Regions from separate parts of the Ensifer sp. Root142 genome, predicted to be linked through region 3. Evidence: riboswitches for the same ligand, from Rfam matches in the RefSeq annotation. Region 3 holds a riboswitch; each other region holds the start of a gene.
What was found. A riboswitch is a leader RNA that binds a small molecule or an ion and turns the genes downstream of it on or off. The one in region 3 is predicted to bind cobalamin.

Region 1 (4,943 bases), on a different contig from region 3:
TGGTCGGCATGAAGGTCGGCGCCTCGGTTTCGAACGCCTGCCTGACCGCCTCGGTGAAGCGCTCCGGCGCCTCCATCACGATATCGATCGCGCGCTTCTGGCCTTGCATCTCCGATCCCGATTGCTGCTTCTCCAGCTCGCGGATGGCGGCTCGCACGCGGGCTGCCGTCTGCCGGCGCACGCCGGGACGTTCATTCAGGACGCGGTCGACGGTCGCGGTGCTGAGTCCCGCCTGAAAGGCGATATCCTTGACCAGAAACGGATGTGCCAACGACGAACTCTCCTGATGGTTTTTTGATGGATTCCTGCTCTATATCACGATCTCACGCCGCCTATAGTCGGGACATCGAAAGTTTCTGAGGAGGAACGAGATGAAGACCGACAACAGGGCGCGCCAGCGCCTCGACCGTGTGTGGCTGAGCGAGGATGCCTGCGACATCGAGGCGTTCCGTGCGGAGGTGGAGCGGCAGACGAACCTTGCTGATTATCCACACGCGCTCGCCTGCGAGAAAAATGTGCTGATCTATGACAGCGCCAGCCTGGTTGCCGCCTGCGCCACGACCGAGGGGCGCCGCGCTGCCCTGGCCGAAATCTGCGAGGTGCTGGCAACCGGGCCCGGGGTGGCGGTGTTCAAGCACGCCTATGCCGACACATCAGTCATCGATGCGGCCAGCGGCATCTTTGACGCCATCATCGACGAGCAACACCGCACCAACAGTGGCGGCGGCGACCACTTTGCCAAGCCCGGCGCTAACGACAGGATCTGGAATTCGCTCGAAAAACACTGCCTGAAAAGCCCTGAGAACTTTGCCGCCTATTACGCCAACGCCATCATCGCGCTCGTCAGCGAAGCCTGGCTTGGTCCGAACTACCAGCTGACGGCGCAGGTCAATCGCGTCAATCCCGGCGGCGCGTCGCAGGCGGCCCATCGCGACTATCATCTGGGATTCCAGACCTCTGATGTCATCGAGCAGTATCCTGTTCATGTGCACAGGCTGTCGCCGGTGCTGACGTTGCAAGGTGCCGTTGCCCATTGCGACATGCCGATCGAGAGCGGTCCAACGCTTTTCCTTCCCTATAGCCAGACCTACGTGCCCGGCTATCTCGCGTTGAAACGTCCGGAGTTCCGGGCCTATTTCGACCAGCATCACGTGCAGCTGCCGTTGGAAAAGGGCGATGTCGTCTTCTTCAACCCGGCTCTCTTCCATGCGGCCGGCAGCAATCATTCGACTGATATCAAGCGCGTCGCCAACCTGCTCCAGGTCTCCTCGGCCTTCGGGAGGGCGATGGAGACCGTCGATCGCGCCAGGATGAGTGCAGCCCTCTACCCGGCGCTGACCGCACTCGTGGCATCCGGCACGCTTTCGGCCGATGAGGCGGCCAATGCGATTGCGTCCTGTGCCGAGGGCTATTCCTTCCCGACCAATCTCGATCGCGATCCGCCGCTGGGCGGTCTCGCGCCGAAGACCCAGGCGCAACTGATGCATGAGGCGCTGGCAGGCAGGTGGAGCGATGCGGATTTCAGAAGCGCGCTTGGCGAGCAGGCACAGCGCAAGCTGAGCTGAACGGCAGAATCGATCTTTCCGGTCCCCGGCGTTCTGCGGCGGGGGCCGGTCGCCCTGTTTTCATCTCACTTTCAATTCTGGGAGGACTTTCATGACCGAGCAATATGGCCGTCTCGACGGCAAGATCGCCATCGTCACCGGCGGGACGCAGGGGCTGGGCGCAACGATCGCCAACCTGTTTGCGGAACGTGGGGCTAAAGGTGTCGTCATCTGTGGACGCAACGTTGCCAAGGGCGAAGCGAAGGCCGAGCAGATCCGCAAGGCAACCGGCGCGCAGGTACTTTATGTCGAGGCAGACCTCGAAAAGGTCGAGGACGCGCGCAAGGTCGTCAGCGCCTGCGACGCCACATTCGGGCGCGTCGATGCGCTGGTCAATGCGGCGGCGATCACCGATCGCGGCACCATCCTGGACACCAGCCCCGAACTGTTCGACCGGATGTTCGCTGTCAATGTGCGCGCACCGTTCTTCCTGATGCAGGAAGCGGTAAAGCTGATGCGGCGGGAGGGCACGCAGGGCACCATCGTCAATATTGGCTCGATGTCGGCGATGGCCGGTCAGCCGTTTATCGCCGCCTATTGCTCGTCGAAGGGGGCGCTGGAGACGCTGACCAAGAACACCTCCTATGCGCTGCTGCGCAACCGCATTCGCGTCAATGGCCTCAATATCGGCTGGATGGCGTCCGAAGGGGAAGACCGCATCCAGCGCGAATTTCATGGGGCGGCAGACGACTGGCTCGAAAAGGCGGCCGCCAGCCAACCCTTCGGTCGGCTTGTCGACCCCAAGGAAGTCGCGCGTGCCTGCGCCTATCTCTCGTCGGATGAGTCCGGCCTGATGACGGGGTCGGTCATCTGCTTCGACCAGTCGGTGTGGGGCGGCTATGACGGCTCGCCGCATCCGGTCGCGCCGCTCTGACATCTGACGCTGTCGCGAGGCCCTGTGGAGTGACCGGCAAGCGACGCCGGACTTGCTTGTCATTCCCTGTGGGCTGTGCCCTTATGACGCCGTCAGGTGCCCGCAACGCGGGAGAATCGGGAATCCGGTGTTATTCCGGAACGTGCCCAACGCTGTGACGGGGACGACTGCCTCTAGGGATTTTGAGCTTGCTCAAGATCTTGCCACTGGATCTTCATGTGATCTGGGAAGGTGAGGCGGCCGGTTGATCCGAAGTCAGAAGACCGGCCTGGCAAGATAGACCGATATCCGCGCGGACGGCGGAAGGTTGTGCATTGTTGGGGATCGAACGATGCTGACTGACGCTAATGGCGGCCTTGCGGCTGCAGAGGCCTTTTCATCCGACGAGCGCGAAGCCGTCTATCGAGCCATCGAAACGCGCCGGGACGTGCGGGATCAGTTCCTGGCCGAACCCTTGCCTGACGATGTGGTGATGCGCCTGCTCAATGCTGCGCACCGGGCGCCATCGGTGGGTTTCATGCAACCGTGGAATTTCGTCGTGGTCCGGCAGGCCGAAACCCGCGAGCGGGTATGGCAGGCCTTTTCCCGCGCCAACGACGAAGCGGCATTGATGTTCGATGGCGACCGCCAAGCGAAATACCGCTCCCTGAAGCTGGAGGGGATCCGCAAGGCACCCTTGAGCATCTGCGTCACCTGCGACCGCACGCGCGGTGGAGCGGTCGTTCTCGGGCGCACCCATAACCCGCAGATGGATCTCTATTCCACCGTCTGTGCCGTGCAGAACCTCTGGCTTGCGGCGCGCGCCGAAGGCGTTGGTGTCGGCTGGGTCAGTATCTTTCATGAAAATGAGATCAAGGCGATCCTCGGCATTCCCGATCATGTCGTGATCGTCGCCTGGCTTTGCCTCGGATATGTCGATCGCCTTTACCAGGAGCCGGAACTTGCGGTTAAGGGCTGGCGCCAGCGGCTGCCGCTGGAGGAGCTGGTGTTCGAGGAAGGCTGGGGAACCTGCCGAAAGGCAGACGCTGCGATCAGTTGCTCTGAACCGGCTGGTAGCCCGGACCCTTCGGATGGCGAAGGTCGATCGACGTTTCCTCCTGGGGAAGGAACGTCGGCCCGATGACCCGCACCTTGCTCTTGGCGGGATCGTAGGGGCGCTCCTCCGCAGCCGCCTTGGCGGTAGGGGCGGCCGCTTCCTTCTTGCCCTCGATGACGATGATCGACGATTCGCTGTTGCCAGTGTTGCCACTGGAAGCCTTGGGCGTCGTCGCGATCTTTGGAATCTGGCAACCGCAAATGCCCGGCTTGCCGACGCCGCGCGTCCGATAGGCAAAGGCGTTTGGCAGTTCTTTATAGGGGCGTCCCGTCGAGGCGGAGACCATCTGGTCGCTCTCCTCGGTCGCCAGGTCGTGGAAAAATAGTTCTGTTTCGGCACCCGGGCAGCGGGCGCGGCAGGCCTGCTCGTCGCGGGCGAAGTCCACAGGGCTTGCCTCGGACGAGATCGGGAAGAAGGCGCCATCGCAAGTGCGCACGCACATGGTGCGAAGCGTGCCGGAATAGACGCCGCTTTCCGGCGGGTAGGTGCCCATTTCGCCGTCCCGCAGCATTGGTCCGTAGCTTTCGTCCGGCGGCAGATCGCGCAGGATGTTGCGGTACGTTTCCGGCTCGTCCGGGTCGGCGGTCGCAAATTCCTCGCTGCCACCATAGCAACCGTTGATCTCGAGGGCGGCGAGGATGCGCCGGCGCGTATCGTCTCCATCGCCTGACATCAGCTGCTGGCGCTCCGATTTGAGGATGCGCAGATTGTCTTCCATCTCGGCGATCAGACTGTTGATGTCTGTGCAGATATCCGGGTCGCCGCCGTTGAAGACGACGACGCTGCCTGTGCCGCAGCCGGCGCGTCGGCGATCGTTGCGCGCCCGGCGCAATTCGATGTTCTGTCGGGAAATCGCGCTCGCATAATCGCGGGTATCGGCCGTAGTTTCGATGGCGGCGGGCAGTTCGGCGAGCCGAGTGTTCAGGCGGTCGCACACGCTGGAGGCCAGCGCCTGATCGGCAAGAACCAGAAGCAGCGGCAAGGTCGCCGCGGCTAGGGTTTTCATGTTCCGGAACACGGGCGAACGTCCATTCCTGCAACCGCACGGCGCCACCCTTGTTGTCCGGGTTCGGTCGCTGTCGGCACTTCCTGTTTCAGCCCTATCATAAGGCTTGTCGCCGCCGGTGCAACGACAAGCCTCGCATTGCGTTAACAGCTCCGTCCGGTGGGAGGAACGGAAGGAGCGTTAGAGATCAGGCGGCGCGTGCCGTCTCCAGCGACATCGGCCGTTCAAGAACCGTGCCTTCGATCGCCGCTACGGCCTTCATGGCGCTGAGCAGCGACGGCGTCACTTCCCAGGCGACCGCTACGGCATAGACCGAGCCGATCCGGTGCGGGTCAGCGATGCGCTCGCCGGGGCAACCCATGC
Region 2 (4,943 bases), on a different contig from region 3:
GGCTAACACTGCGGTGCCGCCGGCATTGGTCGAGAGGTTGCCGCCGATGCGGGCCGAGCCTTCCGACCCGAGCGACAGCGGAAACAGTCGATCGTTATCATCGGCCGCCTTCTGGATATCGGCAAGGATGCAGCCGGCGTCGGCAACGATGACATTGCCGACGGGGTCGATGTCGCGAATCCGGTTCAGCCTCTGCAGCGACAGGACGATATCGGCCTTGCCCTCGCGCGGGATCTGACCCGCCACATGGCCGGTGTTACCGCCTTGCGGAACGATTGCCGTTCGGGTCGCGCTTGCAAGCTTCATGATGCGCGACACCTCTTCGACCGAACCGGGGCGAAGCACCATCGGGGTGGTGCCCTTGTAGAGCCCGCGGGATTCGATGAGGTAGGGCGCGAGGTCCGCCGGGTTCGTCAAGGCATTGGCGCTGCCGACGATGTCGATGAAGGAGGCGATCAGTTCGGGAGAGGGGAGCGTCGTCGTCATGGCCCTGCCTTCGCAAATGCGCCCGACGGCGCTACTGCATAATTCCTTAAATCGGAATCGAATTAAGGACAAAATTATGCAGCGGGTTTAGAGCGTTACAGCGTCCTTTGCGCGTCATATTTGACGCACGGCGCTGTAAAAGTGCCTGTCGGTCAGTCTCTGGGGGCGGCAGCACGCTGCAGCCGGTCGAGGATCGCCTCTCCCAACCCTTCCGAAGGGATGGGGCCGAAGGCGATGGTTGCGGAGCCGCTGGCATCCGCCCTCTTCATATAGTCGAAAAGATTGGCAGCTGCCTCGCGCAGGCTGCCTGCCGGGCTGAGGTCGAGTACGATCGCGGCGTGCTCTTCGCCGGGGAGCGACGCATTGCCGAACCGGATCAGCGCTTCTCCCGGACGCACGTCGGCGGCGTCGAGCCGGACAGCTGCGCCCGGCGCGTAGTGCGAGGCGAGCATGCCCGGGGCCTCGATAGTCGCTCCGGCGCTCTGCGGCCTCGAGACGGTAAGGCCGGTCAGCCTTTCGATTTCGAAGACGTCGAGACCGCCCGGACGCAGCAGGCGCAGCGCGCCGTCCTCGACCTTGATGATCGTCGATTCAAGCCCGATCTCCGCAGAGCCGGCGTCGAGAATGAGCTTGAGGCGCGGCCCGAGATCGGCTTCCACATGGGCAGCGCTTGTGGGACTGATCTTGCCCGACGTATTGGCGCTCGGTGCGGCGAGCGGGCGGCCGAAGCGGGCAATCACCCGACGTGAAAAGCCATCAGGCATGCGGATGCCGAGCGTGTCGAGGCCGGCCGAGGCAAGCGCGTGCACGGTGCTTGTTGTGCGCTGGGGCAGGATCAACGTCAGCGGGCCGGGCCAGAACGCTTCGGCCAGGCGCCGCGACAACGAATCGAATGTCACATGGGCTTCAGCCATCGCCATGTCTGACACATGCGATATCAGTGGGTTGAAGCGTGGACGCCCCTTCATCTCATAAATACGGCTGATCGCATCGGGATTGGTGGCGTCCGCTGCCAGGCCGTAGACCGTCTCGGTCGGAATCGCGACGGGCTCGCCTTCGGCAAGCACCGCACAGGCACGCTCGATCGCCCGTTCCGGCTCGGTCCGTGTATCGATGATTTCGGCCATGTCGCTTCCGTTTCCCTTTCCGAGGCTTCCTTAAAGGAGCCACGGTGAAAACAGAACGATTTTCTTCAGGCAACCGGGTCTGCGCTTCAGAGGCTGCGAATGATGCGCTTCAATGCCTCGTCGCGCGCGCCGAGCATCAGCACGTTCTTGAGCGCGACTTTCGGGTCGTCGGTACGAAAGAGCAGCCCGTTGTCGCGAACGCTGCGATTGATGGTCATCTGCCCCTCTGGCGCATCGGGCTCGATGGCAACGGCGAAGTACATTCGGGAATAGCCGGTCTGGATGCGTTCGAAGAAGTGTTTCTCGTCGCCGAGGTCACAGAAGAAGTTGGCGAAATAGAACGACCAGGTGACGTCCTTGGACGGGGCGAGATGTGTTCTCGCCGCCGTGACATGGCAATAGCCGAGATGCGGCCGACCGGTGAGCGTGCGGTGGAAGATCATCTTGGGAAACTGGATCGAGGTATGGAAGCCGTTCATCCGCTTGTGCGTCGTTTCGCCGGCGGTCGTCAGCTTGTGGGCGGTGCGCTCGGCAACCTCGTCATAGCTCAGATAACGCCGCTCGCGCTGCGACCATTGACGCCTTTCTATGCGGCCGGTGCGCAGGAACTCGGTGTGGACCGCTGTCTTCGGAGCGATCGTTGGCAGCTTCTCGGCTGCGGCGTCGTAGTATTTGAGCTTTGCCATGAACTTCAATGCGCTGTTTGCCGGTTCGGCCGGTTTCTCCGTCAGGCGACGCTAATGCATTATGGTTAATGGAAGATTTCACTCGCGTCGGTGGGCCTTGCCCCGCGTCACGGGAAGACATGTCGCAAAATGGCGAAGGATCCGCGCTTTCTCGCAAGCCTTGCCGGAAAAAGCGACAATTGCTCAATCCTTGAGCTATCCTATTGTTTACAATGAAAAATGATCAATCACAGGGCGTTTGGTGCGCTTGATGTGCTGTGTCGTCTTTCTGGAATCGGATGTCGTTAATCGGCAGCTACGACGATGGCTTCCGCGATTAGATATGCCTACTCAAGGTGCTGTCTTTTAGGGAAGGCGGAGAATTGGGAAGCCGGTCAAAACCCGGCGCTGCCCCCGCAACGGTGGTGGAGCGAAAGCCACGGCACAAAGCCACTGGACGGTTCCGTCCGGGAAGGCGCCGGGCTGGTCCTTGCGGACGGCTCCTGAGCCCGGAAACCAGCCTTGACGCGAACAGACCGTAACGGGTTGCGGCGGGCAGCCGGATCGGAGCCGTCATCGCACAGGCAATGCGCCCGTGCGGGTTCCAGTCCTGCCTCTCCGAAACAAGGCGAACGAGGACAGGACATGGACATCAAGGGCGATATGCTCCGCAAGCTGAAGGGTCGACGCGACGGCTACAGCCTCGACCGGGCCTTCTACATCGACCCCGACTACTACAGGCAGGATCTCGAAAGCATCTGGTACAAGGACTGGTTGTTCATCGGCCACGACTGCGAGATCCCGCGTGCCGGTAACTATTTCACCGTCCAGGTCGGCGATTATCCTGTCATTATCGTTCGCGACCGACAGGGCACGATCCGCGCCCTGCACAATTCCTGCCGTCATCGCGGTTCTCGCGTCTGCGCGCAGCACAAGGGCTCTTCGGCCAAGCTCGTCTGTCCCTATCACCAATGGACCTATGAGCTCGACGGCGCGCTGCTCTTTGCCCGCCAGATGGGCGAGGATTTCGACAAGGCGGCCCACGGCCTGAAGCCGATCCACTGCGAGACCGTCGGCGGTTACATCTTCATCAACCTGTCCGAGCAGCCGATGGATTTCGGCCCGTTCCGCGACATGGTCGCGCCCTATCTTGCGCCGCACCGCCTGGGTGAAACCAAGGTCGCCTTCGAAAGCACGATCATCGAAAAGGGCAACTGGAAACTCGTCTGGGAAAACAACCGGGAGTGCTACCATTGTGCCGCCAACCACCCCGAACTTTGCCGCACCTATCCCGAAGCGCCGACGGCGACCGGTGTGCAGGGCGCCAAGGATGATCCCGTCATTGCCGCGCATTGGGCGAAATGCGAAGCAGCCGGACTGCCGAGCGAGTTCCGGATGTCCGAGACCGGCCAGTTCCGCTCGGCGCGCATGCCGTTGATCGACGACGCCGAGAGCTACACCATGTCCGGCGCCCGCGCCGTGCGGCGGCAACTGTCGGCAGACGTTAGCCAGAAGCATATCGGCACGCTCCTGCTCTTCCATTATCCCTCGACCTGGAACCATGTGCTGGCCGACCACGCCATCACCTTCCGCGTCCTGCCGCTCGGCCCGGAGCTGACGCAGGTGACGACCAAGTGGCTGGTCAACAAGGACGCGGTTGAAGGCGTCGACTACAATCTCGAGCAACTGACGCATGTCTGGACCGAGACCAACGATCAGGACCGCCAGATCGTCGAGGAGAACGCCTTTGGTATTCGCTCGCCGGCCTACCAGTCAGGCCCCTATTCGCCCGAACACGAAGGCGGCGTGATGCAGTTCGTCGAGTGGTATTGCAAGTTCATGGAACAGCGCCTGCAGGGCGAGGCTGCTCCGCTTTCCCGGGTCGCCTGACATGCAGATGGCATCCTCGTTCCATCATTTCGACGAGCTTCATGTCTGGATCGACAGGCAGAACATGCTCGAATGCACATCGGCCGTGATCGAGACCGCCGATGTGATGACCTTTACCTTCCGGGCGGAAAAGCCGGCCTGGTTCCGCTATCTGCCTGGGCAGTTCGTCACGCTCGAGCTGCCGGTCGCCGACGAGCCGGTCATGCGCACCTACACGCTGTCGTCGACGCCCTCCCGGCCGTTGTCGATCGCCGTCACCGTCAAGGCGCAAGCCGATAGCATCGGCACGCGCTGGATGTTCGATCACCTGAAGCCCGGCATGCGGCTGAAGGCGTTCGGTCCGCTCGGCGATTTCAGCTTCGTGCGCCATCCCGGCGAAAAATATCTCTTCATATCGGCAGGCTCCGGCGTCACGCCGATGATGTCGATGACGCGCTGGATGGCGGACTGCGTTCCCGAGACCGACGTCACCTTCATTTCCTGCGCCCGCCGGCCAGACGACCTTCTGTTCCGCTCGGAACTGGAAGTGCTGGCGCGCCAGATGTCCGGGCTAAACCTCGGCTTCGTGGTCGAGGGGCATGAGTCAAGGCACGGATGGCACGGGCTGCGCGGCCGCATCGACGGCGCCAAGCTGCCGCTGCTTGCACCCGACTTCATGGAGCGCACAGTGTTTTGCTGCGGTCCGGAGCCGTTCATGCGCGGCGTGCGCGAGTTGCTGAAGGCGGCCGGTTTCGACATGAGCCGCTATCACGAGGAAAGCTTCCAGCCGGCGGCA
Region 3 (4,943 bases):
TCGGGTGGATGGAGGAGGTCGAATGGTTGATGTAGGAGATTGAGCCGGTCGGCGGCACCGCCTGCAGGTTCTGGTTGTAGAGGCCGGAGGTGATCACCGCCCTCTTGAGTTCCAGCCAGTCTTCCTGCGTCGGGATCTGCACACCAGCGGTTTCAAACAGTTCGCGCACCCTCTCGGTTGCCGGCTTCCATTCCTGCTCGGTGTATTTGTCGAAATACTCGCCGGAGGCGTATTTCGAGTTCTCGAAGCCCTTGAAGCTCGACCCGCGTTCGACCGCGATGCGGTTCGAGGCGCGGATGGCGTGGTAGGTCACCGTGTAGAAATAGATATTGGTGAAGTCGATGCCTTCTTGCGAACCGTAATAGACGCGTTCGCGGGCGAGATAGCCGTGCAGGTTCATCTGGCCGAGGCCGATCGCATGGCTGTCGTCATTGCCCTTCTCGACGGAGGGAACCGAGGCGATATGGCTCATGTCGGAGACCGCGGTCAGCGCCCGGATCGATGTCTCGATCGTCTTGCCGAAATCGGACGAATCCATCGCGGCGGCGATATTCAGCGAGCCGAGATTGCAGGAGATGTCCTTGCCCAGGTGCTTGTAGGACAGGTCGTCATTGTACTCGCTGGCTTCGCTGACCTGGAGGATTTCTGAGCAGAGGTTGCTCATGGTGATGCGGCCGGCGATCGGGTTGGCGCGGTTCACCGTGTCTTCGAACATGATGTAGGGATAGCCCGACTCGAACTGGATTTCGGCCAGCACCTGGAAGAACTCGCGCGCCTTGATCTTCTTCTTGCGGATCCGGCTGTCGGCGACCATTTCCCGGTATTTTTCCGTGACCGAGATGTCGGTGAAGGCAACGCCGTAGACACGCTCCACGTCATAGGGCGAGAACAGGTACATGTCCTCGTTGTTCTTGGCGAGTTCGAAGGTGATGTCGGGAACGACGACGCCCAGCGACAGCGTCTTGATACGGATCTTCTCGTCGGCGTTCTCCCGCTTGGTGTCGAGGAAACGCATGATGTCGGGGTGGTGGGCGTTGAGATAGACGGCGCCGGCACCCTGGCGGGCGCCAAGCTGGTTGGCGTAGGAGAACGAATCCTCCAGCAGCTTCATCACGGGAATGATGCCGGACGACTGGTTTTCGATCTGCTTGATCGGGGCGCCGGCCTCGCGGATGTTGGTGAGCGACAGCGCCACGCCGCCGCCGCGCTTCGACAATTGTAGCGCCGAATTAATGCCGCGCGCGATACTCTCCATGTTGTCCTCGACCCTGAGCAGAAAGCAGGAGACGAGCTCGCCGCGCTGCCTCTTGCCGGCGTTGAGGAAGGTCGGGGTCGCAGGCTGGAAGCGACCGGAGATGATCTCGTCGACCATGTCGCGCGCCAGCGCCTCGTCGCCGCGCGCCAGCGTCAGCGCCACCATGCAGACCCGGTCCTCGTAGCGCTCGAGGTAGCGCTTCCCGTCGAAGGTCTTCAGCGTGTAGCTGGTGTAATATTTGAAGGCGCCGAGAAAGGTCGGGAAACGGAACTTCTTGTCATAGGAGTGATCGAACAGGTCGCGCACGAAGTTGAACGAATACTGGTCGAGAATCTCCTGCTCGTAGTAGCCCTCGGTGACGAGGTAATCGAGTTTTTCGCGCAGGTTATGGAAGAACACAGTGTTCTGGTTGACGTGCTGCAGGAAGTACTGCTTTGCCGCCAACCGGTCCTTGTCGAGCTGTATCCGGCCGTCCTCGTCATAGAGGTTCAGCATGGCGTTCAGCGCGTGGTAATCGAGCGCCGATTCCGTCGCCTTCAAGGGGCGTTCGAGTGTTGAGACGTCCAAAATCGTTCCATCCCGTTTTTGACATTGGCGACGTCCTCATCGGTTCCCAACAGTTCGAACCGGTAGAGATAGGGCACCTGGCACTTGGCCGAGATCACGTCGCCGGCGATCCCGTAGGTCGCGCCGAAATTGCTGTTGCCCGCGGCAATCACGCCGCGGATGTGGGAGCGGTTGTCCGCATTGTTGAGGAAGCGGATCACTTGTTTGGGCACGGCACCCCGACCGTCGTCGCCGCAATAGGTCGGGACGACGAGCACATAGGGTTCGTGCACGTCGAGCGGCGCGTCAGTCGTGCTGACGGGAATGCGTCTGGCGCGCAGGCCGACCTTGCCGACGAAGCGATGGGTGTTTTCCGAGCGGGTAGAAAAATAGACGATCAGCCCCATCGCGCCGTACCTCGGCTTCAGGACAGCGCGCTGATCTTGTCGGGGCGGAAGCCTGCCCAGTGCTCCGGACCGGCGATGACGACGGGAACCTGCATGTAGCCAAGGCCCTTGACCGTCTCGAACGCGTCCTGGTCGACCGAAATGTCGATCACCTCGTAGTTGACGCCCTGGCGGTCGAGCGCGCGATAGGTTGCGGTGCACTGGACGCAGGCGGGCTTGCTGTAGACGGTGACGTTCATTTCTTCCTCGTTTGGTCGGCTGGATCTGGGCATGAAAAGGCATGCGGATACGCACAAGCGATCCGGCGAAATGCAGGACTGGCAGGATGACCGCTTGCTCGGGTCGAGAAGACCCGGGCGCGGTTGTTCGTCAGATTCGCGGCTTCCCGCGCCTCTTCATTGGCGAATGATAGGAATTCGATGACGCGGACATGACTTCACCCCGAAGTTGAAGACGGCGCTTCCGGGGAGACGTCGAGACGATCAGGCAGGTTTCATCCTGCCCCATGCACACCTCTGACCTCTCCGGACACCCCGCCCGTGGACGTTTATCGATCGAGGCAGGTCTCCTGGCTCACGGGTCGGTGCTTCTGTCCGGACCTTCCCGAAGCATCATGCTTCAGTGGCCGAATGCTGGACAGTTGCTCGCCGTTTACAGTTGCGGGGGCAGCCACGGCTTAGCCAAGCGAAATCGCTACGACGGCACCGTATTCCCATCTTCGCTCCCAATCCTTGCGAATCGGGAGAACCTCGAACACTAGATATAGTATATGTCGGGAAAATTGCGTCAATAGGTTCCATGTCGAAGCCACCTGGGAGGCGGACAATATTTTTTCGGGTGTGGATAGCGGGGAGTAAACGACAAGTGTCGGCGAAGCCTGTGGATGGCGGCACACTCATCTCGTGAGTGCCGCCAGTTGGGAACGTGACCGTGCCATTCAGATCGTGAGCGCCGGTCGAAGCTTTTGCGGCCCAGGACTTGATATTCACAGGGCCCGCGATGGGTCCGCGCCATCGGTGCGATCTTACCGGCATCAGGTGTGGCACGATGTTGGCGTTCGAAGCGAGCTGGGGAGATAAGGTTGTGTTAGTCTCCGCGCTCTCGCTTCGGGTGCGGTCAGGTGCTATGGCGAGTGCGGGCAGACGATCGTGAAGTGTAGGGCATGCGCTTCCTGGCGTTCAAGGCTGGCCCCAGCTTGTAGGGTTTGTTCTGTGACTGAAAGAAGCATCGTCAGGCAATATTTCTTTTTGGCCGGGCTGGCTGTTGTGTGCAGCATTCCTGCTCCCGCTTACGCCTCTCAAAATAATGACTTTTTTGGCCCAATGCGTGGTGAAGTCTTACATTTTGTACCCTTTCCAGAGTATATTGGAATTGGTCTAAGTGGCGGATCATTAAATCAAAGAGACGTGGCATTCTCTGTCATAAAATTGCTAGCCGTTGCGGCGAGAGTTGATACGAGACCAGAAACGAAACTTGGGAAGAGTTCAATTAGTATAATTTTTGAAAATAAAATTATTGTCAGCGGGAAAATAGACTATAAAAAATTGGCCTCGTTCCATTTCGATGGGGATGTCAAGAGTATTTTGGATGGTTCTGCGAATGCCGGTTCTGGCGACTGCGCATCCTATATCAATTTCTCAGAGGACGGACTATTCGATAGAGGGCTCGTTATAGCGAACGATGATGTAAGAGAATTGGAGCTAGCGACTTGTGTTGCCGATGCGCAAGCTCACGTGTTTGGAGTCAGCACGCGAAGTTCTAACAACAAGGATTTTTCCCGCTTCCTGACAAGGATAATGAATCTTGTTGAACAGAAGTGGAAGTGCCTCGACGCAGGGATAACGGAAGCAACGTGCAAGTTTGTGGATGGACCGGGCGAGTAAATAGAGGCGACGCCGTCGAGGTGTAATTTGCTTGAGATATCGGCATGGCTCGATGGCGGGTTCATAATGCCTCTGAGGTAGCCTTCGATCAAATTTCATTGCCCGTTTGTCCAAGGCTGCACCCAGGTGGCAGGCGCCGGGGGTTCCCCCGGCGCCGTCTCGATAGTGCTGTCGCCCATCATGCGTTTGCGGCTTCTCGCCGGGCGGCAGCAAAGGATCGCCGCAGCGCTTGCGCCGCCTGCACCATGTTGACGAGTGCCGGGCGAACTTCCTCCCACCGCCTTGTTTTCAGACCACAATCCGGATTGACCCAGATCTGCGCCGGCGTCAGACCGTCGGTCGCCTGTTCGATCAGATGCACCATCTCGTTGACAGTGGGTACCCGCGGCGAGTGGATGTCGTAGACGCCGGGGCCGATCTCGTTCGGATAGGCCTGATCGATAAAGGCGCCGAGCAACTCCATCTTCGAGCGCGAGGTTTCGATGGAGATGACATCGGCATCCATTGCCGCAATCGCCGCCATGATGTCGTTGAACTCCGAGTAGCACATGTGGGTGTGGATCTGGGTTTCGTCACCGACGCCGGAGGCGCTGATGCGGAAGCACCCGACCGCCCAGTCGAGATAGGCCTTTCGATCGGCCTGTCTCAGTGGCAGTCCCTCGCGCAGCGCCGGTTCGTCGATCTGGATCACGGCGATACCGGCCGTTTCCAGGTCGGTGACTTCGTCGCGCAGCGCCAGTGCGATCTGCCGGCATACGATCGACCGGGGCAGGTCGTCGCGCACGAACGACCATTGCAGCATCGTCACCGGGCCGGTGAGCATGCCCTTCATCGGCTTGTCCGTCAGCGACT

Region 1: another riboswitch for cobalamin. It lies ahead of bluB (5,6-dimethylbenzimidazole synthase); the one in region 3 lies ahead of nrdH (glutaredoxin-like protein NrdH).
Region 2: another riboswitch for cobalamin. It lies ahead of ASD52_RS15680 (aromatic ring-hydroxylating dioxygenase subunit alpha); the one in region 3 lies ahead of nrdH (glutaredoxin-like protein NrdH).

Annotation. Positions count from the first base shown of each region.
Region 1 covers NZ_LMFK01000044.1:178,168-183,110, reverse strand. Annotated here, with positions in the region: gene ASD52_RS29410 (LacI family DNA-binding transcriptional regulator) at 1-271, opposite strand, end outside; gene ASD52_RS29405 (phytanoyl-CoA dioxygenase family protein) at 372-1,565, shown strand; gene ASD52_RS29400 (SDR family oxidoreductase) at 1,657-2,478, shown strand; cobalamin riboswitch at 2,556-2,765, shown strand; gene bluB (5,6-dimethylbenzimidazole synthase) at 2,810-3,601, shown strand; gene ASD52_RS29390 (DUF2865 domain-containing protein) at 3,510-4,580, opposite strand; gene ASD52_RS29385 (acyl-homoserine-lactone synthase) at 4,768-4,943, opposite strand, start outside.
Region 2 covers NZ_LMFK01000012.1:661,022-665,964, forward strand. Annotated here, with positions in the region: gene ASD52_RS15665 (FAD-binding oxidoreductase) at 1-486, opposite strand, end outside; gene ASD52_RS15670 (L-threonylcarbamoyladenylate synthase) at 639-1,613, opposite strand; gene ASD52_RS15675 (DUF6656 family protein) at 1,700-2,299, opposite strand; cobalamin riboswitch at 2,616-2,818, shown strand; gene ASD52_RS15680 (aromatic ring-hydroxylating dioxygenase subunit alpha) at 2,924-4,168, shown strand; gene ASD52_RS15685 (hybrid-cluster NAD(P)-dependent oxidoreductase) at 4,170-4,943, shown strand, end outside.
Region 3 covers NZ_LMFK01000001.1:631,092-636,034, forward strand. Annotated here, with positions in the region: gene nrdE (class 1b ribonucleoside-diphosphate reductase subunit alpha) at 1-1,822, opposite strand, end outside; gene nrdI (class Ib ribonucleoside-diphosphate reductase assembly flavoprotein NrdI) at 1,792-2,208, opposite strand; gene nrdH (glutaredoxin-like protein NrdH) at 2,226-2,447, opposite strand; cobalamin riboswitch at 2,749-2,975, opposite strand; gene ASD52_RS03110 (hypothetical protein) at 3,420-4,091, shown strand; gene metE (5-methyltetrahydropteroyltriglutamate--homocysteine S-methyltransferase) at 4,270-4,943, opposite strand, start outside.